DNA from 2 places in the Stenotrophomonas sp. YJH_SMC_106-19 genome. Region 1 is predicted to be linked to the other one. Evidence: predicted binding sites of a transcription regulator. Region 1 holds the regulator's gene; the other holds the start of a gene.

Region 1 (5,352 bases):
CAGATCGGGCATCTCCACACCATGGTCGATGGCGTTGCGGACCAGGTGCACCAGCGGGTCGGCCAGGGCCTCGACCAGGTTGCGGTCAAGCTCGGTTTCGGCGCCGACCAGCTCCAGGTCCACTTCCTTCTTCAGCGAGCGGGCAACATCGCGGGCGACCTTGGGGAAGCGCGAGAACACCTTGCCGACCGGTTGCATGCGCGTGCGCATCACTGCCGACTGCAGGCGCGCGGTGGCGATGTCAAGGGTCGACACGGCGCGGTCCAGTTCCTCGTCGCGCAGGCGCGCACGCAGGGTCTTGAGCCGGTTGCGCGACAGCACCAGCTCGCCGATCAGGTTGACGATCGCATCCAGCCGCTTGGTATCCACGCGCACGGTGTGCTCGGCCTCGGCCACCGGCTTGTTGGCCGCGGGCTTGACCGCGGCGGCCGCGGGGCGCGGTGCGGGCAGTGCAGGCGCCGGCGGGGCAGTCACGGGTTTCGCGCCCGGGGCGGCGCCGCCGTGCAGCTGGTCAAGCAGGGCTTCGAACTCATCCTCGCTGATCAGGCCATCGTCGGCCTTGGCCGGCGTCGCCACCGCGGTGGGGGCGTTGCTGCCGTGCAGCTGATCGAGCAGGGCCTCGAACTCGTCGTCGGTGATCAGGTCACCGGCAGCGGGCGCGGCTGCTGTGGGGGCGACAGCAGCCGGCGCAGCAGTGCCGTGCACGTCGAACTGGGCGATCAGGTCCGGCGGGGCATAGCCGGGTTCGTTGCCGGAAGACACGGCATCCAGCATCGATTGCAGGTAGTCCAGTGATTGCTGTGCGGCATCGAAGTGATGCGGCTGCAGCACCGCTTGGCCAGCGCGGGCGGCGCCCAGTGCCTCTTCGGCGGCATGGCACAGCTCGACCATGGCGGTGATGCCGAGGAAGCCGGCGCCGCCCTTGAGCGTGTGATAGCCACGGAACACGGCGTTGAGCTGGTCGGCGTCCTGCGGCGCCTGTTCCAGCGACACCAGCTGTTCGCCGAGGCGATCCAGGATTTCCTGTGCCTCGATGATGAAATCGGCGGTGATGTCGTCGGATACCGCGCTCATGCTTACAGTCCCAGGTCCGACAACAGGTCGTCGGCGTCGTTCTGAGAGACCGCGTGGCGGTCCAGTCCCTTCAGTGCCGGTCCGGCCAGCGCCGGATCGGTGCGATGCTGCTCCGGTGGCAGGCCCAGCGCGCCAAAGCCTTCGTGCACGCGGCGGACGATGCCGACCACGCGACGGATGATCTGTCCGGTCAGGTCCTGATAGCTCTGGGTCAGGGCAATCTCGGTCAGGTTGTGGCGGATGCGTTCCAGCTGCGCATCCTGCCCCGGCTGGAGGCCTTCGGCGCGCAGCTGTTCGGTGAGGCTGCGGCACTCTTCGGCCAGGTCCAGGGTGCGGTGCGTGGCCTGTTCGGTCATCGCCACCACATGGTCCAGGCGCGCGCAGGCGTCGTCCAGCTCGCCCGCCTCGCTGGGGACGGTCGGCAGTTCGCCCAGGGCCTGGCCCAGTTCGCGGGCCAGCCGTGACAGGCCGCTCATCATCGGCTGCGTGCGTGCGGCCACCAGGGCGTCGATGCGCTGGCGCCAGGCGCTCTCGTCGCCGGATTCGAGCGCGTCGAGGGCTTCCTGCAGGCGCAGGGCGAGAGCGTTCTTGTCGACCGTGGCGTCCATCAGGCGCTGGCCGCCAGGCGTTCGAAGATCTTGCCCAGTTTCTCTTCCAGCGTCTGCGCGGTGAACGGCTTGATGATGTAGCCGTTCACGCCGCTCTGCGCCGCTTCGATGATCTGCTCGCGCTTGGCCTCGGCGGTGACCATCAGCACCGGCAGGGTCTTGAGCTTGGCATCGGCGCGGATCGCCTTGAGCAGTTCGATGCCGGTCATCACCGGCATGTTCCAGTCGGTGACCACGAAGTCGAACGGTTGGCTCTGCAGCATCGACAGCGCAGCATGCCCGTCCTCGGCTTCGGCGGTGTTGGTGAAGCCCAGATCGCCCAGCAGATTCTTGACGATGCGACGCATGGTCGAGAAGTCGTCGACGATCAGGATGCGCATGTTCTTGTTCAAATCGGAGTTCCTTTGTTGTTCAGTCGCCCGCGGTGGCCGTGGCCGCCGCAGGCATGTTCATTCTTCAAGCCCGGCATCCGCGGCCTCGAAGATCTTCAGCCGGCCGCGCAGGCGCAGCACGGCCTGGCCGTGGATCTGGCAGACGCGCGATTCGCTCACGCCGAGCACCGCGCCGATCTCCTTCAGGTTCAGCTCCTGCTCGTAGTACAGCGAGAGCACCAGCTGTTCGCGTTCGGGCAGATGGCCGATGGCCTTGCCCAGTTCGCGGCCGAACTCGCCACGTTCCAGGACCTGCTGCGGTGTCGGTCCGCCCTGGGCGACGGTGTCCAGTTCGCCCTGGTCTTCGATGCGCGATTCCAGGCTCAGCACCTGGCCGCGCGAGGCGTCCTCCATCAGCCGCAGGTATTCGGGCAGTGGCATGTCCATGGCCGCCGCCACCTCGGTGGCACTGGCTGCACGGCCCGTGGTCTGCTCCAGGCGGCGGATGGTGGCGGCCGCATCGCGGGCGCGCCGATGCACCGAGCGCGGTACCCAGTCGCCGCGGCGGATCTCGTCGATCATCGAGCCGCGGATGCGGATCGAGGCATAGGTCTCGAACGAGGCACCCTGGTCGGCGTCGTAGCTGCGCGAGGCTTCGATCAGGCCCATCATGCCGGCCTGGATCAGGTCGTCCACTTCGACGCTGGCCGGCAGGCGTGCGGCCAGGTGATGGGCGATGCGCCGCACCAGGTCCGAGTGCTGGGCGATGACCTCGGTCGCCGCCGAGCGCTGGACTTCCCTGTACTGGGCCGCGCCTTTCATGCTGCCACCCCGCGTTGCTTGAGGATGCGCTCGAGGAAGAATTCAACGCCACCGCGTGGCTCGGTGGGGGCCTGCCAGCGGGCGGTGCGACGGGCGATCTCGGTGATCGCCAGCGCCGCCGGGCTGGATGGATAGGCCTTCACCACCGGCTGCTGGCGCTGCACCGACAGGCGCAGCCAGTCATCCTGCGGCACGCAGCCCAGGTAGTTCAGCGAGACATCGGCAAGGAACTTCTCGCAGACCCGGGTCAGCTTTTCATACAGCACGCGGCCCTCGTTGGGGTCGCGCACCATGTTGGCCACCACCTGGATGCGGTCCACGCCGCGCTCGCGCGACAGCACCTTGATCAGTGCGTAGGCGTCTGTGATCGAGGCCGGTTCGTCGCAGACCACGACAACCGTGTCCTGTGCGGCCTGGCAGAAGGTCAGCACGCCGTCGGTGATGCCGGCGGCGGTGTCCACCACCATGATGTCCAGCTCGCGTTCCAGTTCGGAGAACACGTTCACCAGGCCGATGTGCTCGGCCGGGGCCAGCTCGGCCATGTGCCGCCGACCGGACGCGGCCGGCACCACCAGCACGCCGTTCGGACCTTCGACGATCACGTCTTCCAGCGAGCAGCGGCCGGCGACCAGATCCGCCAGGGTGTGGGTGGGATTCAGCCCCAGGATCACGTCGATGTTGGCCAGACCCAGGTCGGCGTCGAGCAGCAGCGTGCGCTTGCCCATGCCGGCCAGCGCCACGGCCAGGTTGGCCGAGACGTTGGTCTTGCCGACGCCGCCCTTGCCGCCGGTCACGGCGATGGTGCGCACAGGGCCGAGCGGCTCGCTGCGGGTGGCCGACAGCGGGAAGGTCTTGGTCAGCTTGGCGTACTCACGCGACGGCATGGTTCAACTCCGGGTTGCAGGGCATATCGGCCGCTCGGCGCAAATCTTCAAGGCGAAGTACAAGATTGGCCGCGCTGGCCCGGTGCAGGTCGTCCGGAACGTCCTGGCCATCGGTCACCCAGGTGATCGGCAGCGCGTGGTCTACCGCCACTGACAGGGCGTTGCCGAAGCGGCCGGTCTCATCCAGCTTGCTCAGCACCAGGCCCTGCAGGTTGGCCGCGCCGAAGCGGCGCACCACCTCGTCCATGTCGCCAAAGCTGGTATTGGCCGGCAGCACCAGCAGAGTGCGGACCTGGCGGGCGGCACGCAGCCACTGCAGCTGCGCGGCCAGGGCGCGGTCACGCGGGCCCAGGCCGGCGGTATCGATCAGCACCAGCTTGTAGTCCTTCAGCCGCTCCAGCAGCTGGTCCAGGTCGGTACCGCTGTTGGCTTCATGCACCGCGATGCCGAGCTGGCGGCCATAGCCGTACAGCTGCTCGCGGGCACCGATGCGCAGTGTGTCGGTGGTGACCAGGGCCACATCGCGCGGCGCGTGCTTCTCGGCGAAGCGCGAGGCGAGCTTGGCGATGGTGGTGGTCTTGCCGGCCCCGGTTGGACCGACCAGAGCGATCACGCCGCCTTCTTCCAGCGGATCGACCGGCGCGATCGGCAGCCTGCGCGAGATCAGGCCCAGCATCAGCCCGCGGCCCCGGTGGGCTTCGGTTTCCAGCGGTATCTGCATGACCACATCGCGGGCCAGCCCGGCATCGAATCCGTACTCGTCCATCAGGTCCAGGGCGGTCGCCCGCACCGGGCAGCCGCGCAGGCGCTCGTCGGTGAAGCGGTTCATCTCGCGCTCGATGACCTGGCGCATGCCGGCCACTTCGTGGCGCAGCTGGCGGATCTCGGCATCGTCCTGTGCAACCACCGTCAGTACCGGCGCCGGGGCAAGGAGCGGCGCCGGGGCCGGCGCGGTCTCCGCTTCAGCGGCAGCGGCAGGGGCTGGCGTGGTCTCGGCAACGTCCTGCGCGTACGGCGGCTCGGGGTGCACGGACTCGGCCTGCGCCGTGGCCGCAGCGGTGATCGGCAGCGGCGGCGGCAGCACTGCCGGCGCGGGGGATTCGTGATGCTCGTCCTGCGGCGGGTCGATCAGGAAACGGGCGCGGTTGGCGGGCGCCGGTGCGGGAGCCACGACGGCGCTCGCGAACGGCGCGAAGATCTGCTCCGGCAGTGCCGGATCGTTGACGGTGGCACGCGCCAGGGTGGCAGCGAAGCCGGAACTGCCGCGGGTGGGCACGATCTCGTCCGCACTGTCCAGGGTGCGGCCGGTGGCACCGACGGCCGCGCGGGCGAGGGCGGCCACGGCCGATGTGGTGGCGGTCACCGGCTGCTGGGCCGGTGTCGTGGAGCGGCGGCGGGTGACCGCGGCGATCACTGCATCCGCGGCGGTGCGCGGTTTCGGCGGCGGCGGAGCCACGTCGCGCCGCGAGGCTTCCAGCGCGCGTTGCACCGCGCTCTCGTCATAGTTGGCTGCGGCGACGATCTCGACGCCTTCCTCGATCCGGCGGTTGGACAGGATCACAGCATCGGGACCATGTTCCTTGCGCACCAAGT
Region 2 (5,352 bases), on a different contig from region 1:
TGCGATGAACCTGCGGCGCATATGAGCCGAGCATGGGCTCGGCGGCGCTTTCTGGTCGGAGCGATGGATATCCCTGCGCCTCAGCCGAGCATGGGCCTGTTTCACCGTAGAGCCGAGCCGACGCTCGGCTCTTTCGTGTTCGGGCCGCGATAGACCCGGCAGACGCCCCGGCGCTACTTCAGGGCATCTCCATCCAACCCCAGGTCCCAGGCCATGCCCAGCAGTTCGCCGGCGGTACCGGGCGAGGGCGAGCGCGCATCGGCGAGCTGCTGCAGCTCGCGGATCTCCTCATGCGCGACCTTTTCCAGCTGCTGCAGCTGTTCTCGCACGCTGGCGTTGCGCGGGCGTTCGATGTCGGTGAGGGAGGAGGGCGGGGCGCTGATCAGGGCCATGGGGCGCGTACAGGATGCATTCGGCGGTGGATCACAGGCAAAGGCCCCGGTCGAGCCGGGGCCTTGCAGACTGCCGGAGAGGGCAGCGGACACGCGTGTCAGAACAGTTCGACGGTACCGGCGCCCATGTTCTGCTGGGCGACCGGCTTGTGCGGCGGGCGCTCCCATTCGTTGCGAAGTTCGCGCAGACGGTTGCCGGTGCGCTGCAGCGCGCTGGCGATCTCTTCGTCGAAGACGCCGCCATTGCGGTGCAGCAGTTCCTGCAGGGCCACCGCTTCGCGGTTGATCGCGGTCAGGCGGTCGAGATGGGTATGCACGCCACCCAGCGCCTGCGTGGCGATATCTTCGAACTGCAGCGCGCGCACGGCCTCGGCGACGCTGCCGTCGATGGCACGCGCACACTCGGACACCTCGCGCATGCCTTCGCCCAGAGAAGCATTGATCTGCGCCACGTTGTCCAGCATGGCCGCTGCTTCCTGGCGTGCTTCGCGGGAGCGGTCCATGTCGCGCGAAGCCATGTGCGAGACCGTCTCGCGGACCTTGGCGATGGCGTCCTTGGAGCTGTGGGCCAGCTTTCGGATCTGTTCGTTGAAGGTGGTCGAGCGCTCGGACAGGTTGCGCACTTCGTCGGCGACCACCGCGAAGCCGCGGCCGGCCTCGCCGGCACGGGCCGCTTCGATGGCGGCATTCAGTGCCAGCAGGTTGGTCTGGTCGGCAATCGACTTGACGTCTTCCAGCAGCGCGAAGATGCCGTCCAGGTGCTGCGCCATCTGGTCGATGTGCTGCACGGTGGTAGAGCTCTGGCCGCTGACCTGTTCCAGCGCTTCCACCAGCTGTTCCATGCGATGACTGGCATGCTGGGCGAACCGCGCAACGTCGAGGCCCGCACTGCCTTCATCGCCGGCACGGTCGACGATGCGCGACAGCGCCTGGCTCTGCTGGCGTGACTTGCGGTTCATTGCATCGAAGCTGCCGCCCAGGCTCGATACCGCCTGGCGGATCAGGTCGCGGGCGCGTTCCACTTCACCACGCGAACCGTCGATTTCGTTGCCGACGAAGCTGCGCAGTTCGGTCAGCAGCTGGTCCTGCTCACGCAGGACGCGGGCCTGTTCCGGTGAGCGGTGCGCCTGGGCGCGCGCGGTCCACCACGCAAAGCCCAGCCAGCTCAGCGTCATCGTGGTCAGGATCGCCCAGCGCAGGGCGGCCGGCCATTCGAAACCGATGGCGAAGGGGAGCAGCAGGGTCAGGGCCAGCGGGGCGGCCAGACGGATGAAAATGCGTGAGTACATGGACGTTCTCGGGAGGTGCACGGAGGATGTATCGGCCGTGTGCCCTTTCTCTTTAACGTCGATGCGCTTTCTGAATGCGCCGGATTTCCGGCGCCGGACGCTCGCCGGGCATGGCCCGGCGGTACCCCTGCAGCGCTGCGCGACGGTCAGGCCATGCGGTAGCGCCGGGCCATGCCCGGCGGATGCAACGGTCAGGCCAGCAGGCGGTCCACGGCCTCGACCATCGCCTTGCGACCAAACAGGAAGTCCCAGTAGCTGCCGCCCACCTGCCGCCACAGCACCGCGGCGCGGACGGCGGCCAGCAGCAGGGCACGGATCTCGGAGACCACACCGGCCTGGCCCAGGTAATGCGGGTTGCCCTGCACCATCACCCGCGGCTTGAGATGGCTGATGGTGTCCGCATAGACGCCGCCGAGGCTGGCCAGCACATCCGGGTGACCGCTGTCGCCCAGTTCGGCGGCCTTGCGCTGCGCCTGCTCGATGCCCGCGGCAACCTTGTTGACGGTTGCGCCGTCCTGCACGAAGCGGCGCTCCAGCTGCAGCACCGACAATGCCAGCTTGGGCAGGATCGGATCCTGGCCCTGGTTGCGGAAGTAGTTGTGCAGCAGGCGCAGGCCCGACTTCAGCGCGTGGCGGTCGCCGAACACCTCCTGCGGAGAGGACGCGTCGACGCGGAACACGCTGTCCACCGCGGTACGTACAGCGGCGGCGTCGGAATGGCCGGTATCGGCGATGCGGCGCACCTGCTGCAGGGCCTGGGCAATGCCGGCCAGGGCCAGGACGCGGTCGTCGACAGTGAAACTCATGCAGCGATTACCTCAAAAGGAGAAGGGGTGGTGCGCAGGCGCTGTTCCAGCGGCGCATCGGTGGCGGCGATCACCGCACCGCCCAGGCAGATCTCGCCGTCATACAGCACCAGCGACTGGCCGGGCGTGACGGCCCGCTGCGGGCGGGCAAAGGTGACCAGCACGCTGCCATCGTCCAGCACATCGACCGTACACGGCTCGTCGGGCTGGCGGTAGCGGGTCTGGGCAGTGCATTCGAAACGCCGGGCCGGTGGTGCGCCGGCGATCCAGTGCGCGGTTTCCGAACGCAGGCGTTCGGAGAGCATCCACGGGCTGTCGCGGTCCTGATCGACATACAGCACGTTGCTGGCCACGTCCTTGCCGACCACGTACCACGGCGCGGCCGGGCGGCCACGCACGCCGCCGATGTTCAGGCCCTCGCGCTGGCCGAGCGTGAAATAGAACACGCCCGGATGCTCGGCAATCACGCTGCCGTCGGCCGGGTCGAGGATCTGTCCCGGCCGGGCCGGCAGGTAGCGGCCGAGGAACTCGCGGAAGTCGCGCTCGCCGATGAAGCAGATGCCGGTGGAGTCCTTCTTGGCATGGGTCGGCAGGCTGACGTCACGGGCGATCCGGCGCAGGTCGCTCTTTTCCAGGTCGCCGATCGGGAACAGGGTGGCGGCCAGCTGCTCCTGCCCCAGCTGGTGCAGGAAATAGCTCTGGTCCTTGGAGCGGTCGGCGCCGCGCAGCAGCAGCCACTGGTGCCCGCGCTGGGTCACCCGCGCGTAATGGCCGGTGGCGATGCGCTCGGCGCCCAGTTCACGCGCCGCGTCCAGGAAGTGCTTGAACTTCACCTCGCGGTTGCACAGCACGTCCGGATTGGGGGTGCGGCCGGCGGCGTACTCGGCCAGGAAATGCTCGAACACGCCTTGCCAGTACTCGCTGGAGAAGTCGCGGAAATGGAAGGGAATGCCCAGCAGGCCGCAGACCGCCACCGCATCGCGGCGATCATCCTCGGCGCGGCAGTCGCCGCTGCCGTCGTCGGCCCAGTTCTGCATGAACAGGCCGGCCACGGCCTCGCCCTGCTGCACCAGCCGCCAAGCGGCGACCGACGAATCGACGCCACCGGAAACGCCCACCATCACGCGCGGGGTGCTCATGCGACCTCCCGGACCAGCGAGAGCGGGTGGCGCTGGCCACCCAGATAGTCCGCCACGACCTGCCATACCAGCGGGCTGCGCTGGCGCTGCCCGGCGGCCTGCAGCTCGGCCGGGGTCATCCACAGCGCGCGATCGATGCCGGTGTCGAGCGGCTGCGCCGGATCATGCGAGACCGGGCGCGCCGCGTAGCAGAAGCGAAGGAACGTCGTACCGTCGCCCGCCGTCCAGTGGTAACAGCCGATGAAGTCGGTCAGCTGAACCGTCCAGCCGGTCTCCTCGCGGGTCTCGCGCAGCGCCGCCTCGGCCAGGCTCTCGCCGGGCTCGAGGTGCCCGGCAGGCTGGTTGAGCACGGCGCGGCCATCGATGGTCTCCTCGACCAGCAGCACGCGGCCGCCGTCGACCACGATGGTGGCGACGGTGGCGTGTGGTGCCCAGCGCGGGTCCGGCGTGGCGTTCACCTCAGAGATCGTCCTTCTTGGTCAGTTCCAGTTCCATCGCGTCGGCGGTGCGGATCGCGGCATCGATGGCGTCGCTGAGCTGGTCGGTGGTGGCATCGGCGTCGATCTTCACCACGAACATCGCGGTCGCCTCCTGTTTCACCCAGCCGCCCATCTTGGCGTCCTGGGAGTCCTCCAGCAGGCGGTTGGCGACCGCGACCGGGAACTGCTTGGTCTTGGACGTGTAGCCTGGCGACCAGATCTCACGGATGTTGTGGCTGCCGAAGTCTTCCACCGCCGAGCGCACGTACACCATCTGGGTGCGGTCGCCCTCGACGTCGAACACCAGCCGGTAGTCGCCATCCTCGTCGACCTCGTAGTTGTAGCCCAGCTTGTCCAGCAGGCGGCCGACAGCGGCGTCGGCATCGGCTGCGCTCGCCGGACCGGCACAGGCCAGGGCGATCAGCAGGGCAGGCAGAAGGGTCCTTTTCATGAAAATCCTGTGAAACCGGGGTGGGAAGGGCAATTGTGACGGCGGCCGTCCGTGCCGTCCATTCCGGGAGGGCCGACGCGGGCGCGCGGCAACCTCTATAATGACCGGATGCCCCGCGAGTCTTCCCCCGATTCCCACCACGAGCACGGCATCGCCGTGGAGCCCGCGCGCCCGGAAGTGGCGCCGCCGCCGTTCTACCAGGTCATGCTGCTCAACGACGACTACACCCCGATGGATTTCGTGGTGGACGTGCTGCAGCAGTTCTTCAACATGGACCTGGACAAGGCGACGCAGGTGATGCTGCATGTCCATACCCGCGGTCGCGGCGTCTGCGGCGTGTTCACCCGCGAAGTGGCCGAGACCAAGGTCGGCCAGGTCAACGAGTATTCACGGATGAACCAGCATCCGCTGCTGTGCACGATGGAAAAGGCCTGACCGGCCTCTTGTAGAGCCGAGCCCATGCTCGGCTGCAGCGGGATCACCCCTCCGCCAGCGCCTCCAGTGCCATCGCCGCGACTGTCTCGTCGATATCGGCCGGGTCGCCATCATTGCGGAACCATACGGCCGACAGCCCGGCGCTGGCAGCGATCCAGCGCAGCAGGCGCGTGCGATCCAGGTCCGCCAGGGCGCTGACCTCGGTCACCCGGGCCGCAAAGCGCTCCGGCCGGGTCGCGACGTGGATGCCGGGACCGCACAGGTCGGGATTGCTGAACAGCGTGGTGTAGTCGAACGCGCGATCACCGATCAGCCGTTTCGGGTCGATCGCCAGCCATCCGCGCGTGCCGAAGTCGAGCAC

Evidence for each region. Region 1 encodes FliA, which starts transcription of late flagellar genes. Its sites were predicted from a motif close to TAAAGTTTNNCNNNCNNNGGCCGATAA; they were not measured.
Region 2: a site for FliA is predicted at 1,710-1,736, ahead of AC5P5M_RS10975 (methyl-accepting chemotaxis protein). Genes of this name have one in related genera too.

What each region holds. Positions count from the first base shown of each region.
Region 1 is NZ_JCAFRQ010000010.1:26,998-32,349, reverse strand. It holds gene AC5P5M_RS18245 (chemotaxis protein CheA) at 1-1,074, opposite strand, end outside; gene AC5P5M_RS18240 (protein phosphatase CheZ) at 1,077-1,682, opposite strand; gene cheY (chemotaxis response regulator CheY) at 1,682-2,074, opposite strand; gene AC5P5M_RS18230 (RNA polymerase sigma factor FliA) at 2,132-2,875, opposite strand; gene AC5P5M_RS18225 (MinD/ParA family ATP-binding protein) at 2,872-3,759, opposite strand; gene flhF (flagellar biosynthesis GTPase FlhF) at 3,746-5,352, opposite strand, start outside.
Region 2 is NZ_JCAFRQ010000003.1:24,146-29,497, forward strand. It holds gene AC5P5M_RS10970 (hypothetical protein) at 174-392, opposite strand; gene AC5P5M_RS10975 (methyl-accepting chemotaxis protein) at 491-1,681, opposite strand; gene hflD (high frequency lysogenization protein HflD) at 1,873-2,487, opposite strand; gene mnmA (tRNA 2-thiouridine(34) synthase MnmA) at 2,484-3,626, opposite strand; gene AC5P5M_RS10990 (NUDIX hydrolase) at 3,623-4,084, opposite strand; gene AC5P5M_RS10995 (hypothetical protein) at 4,086-4,556, opposite strand; gene clpS (ATP-dependent Clp protease adapter ClpS) at 4,665-4,991, shown strand; gene AC5P5M_RS11005 (APH(6) family putative aminoglycoside O-phosphotransferase) at 5,035-5,352, opposite strand, start outside.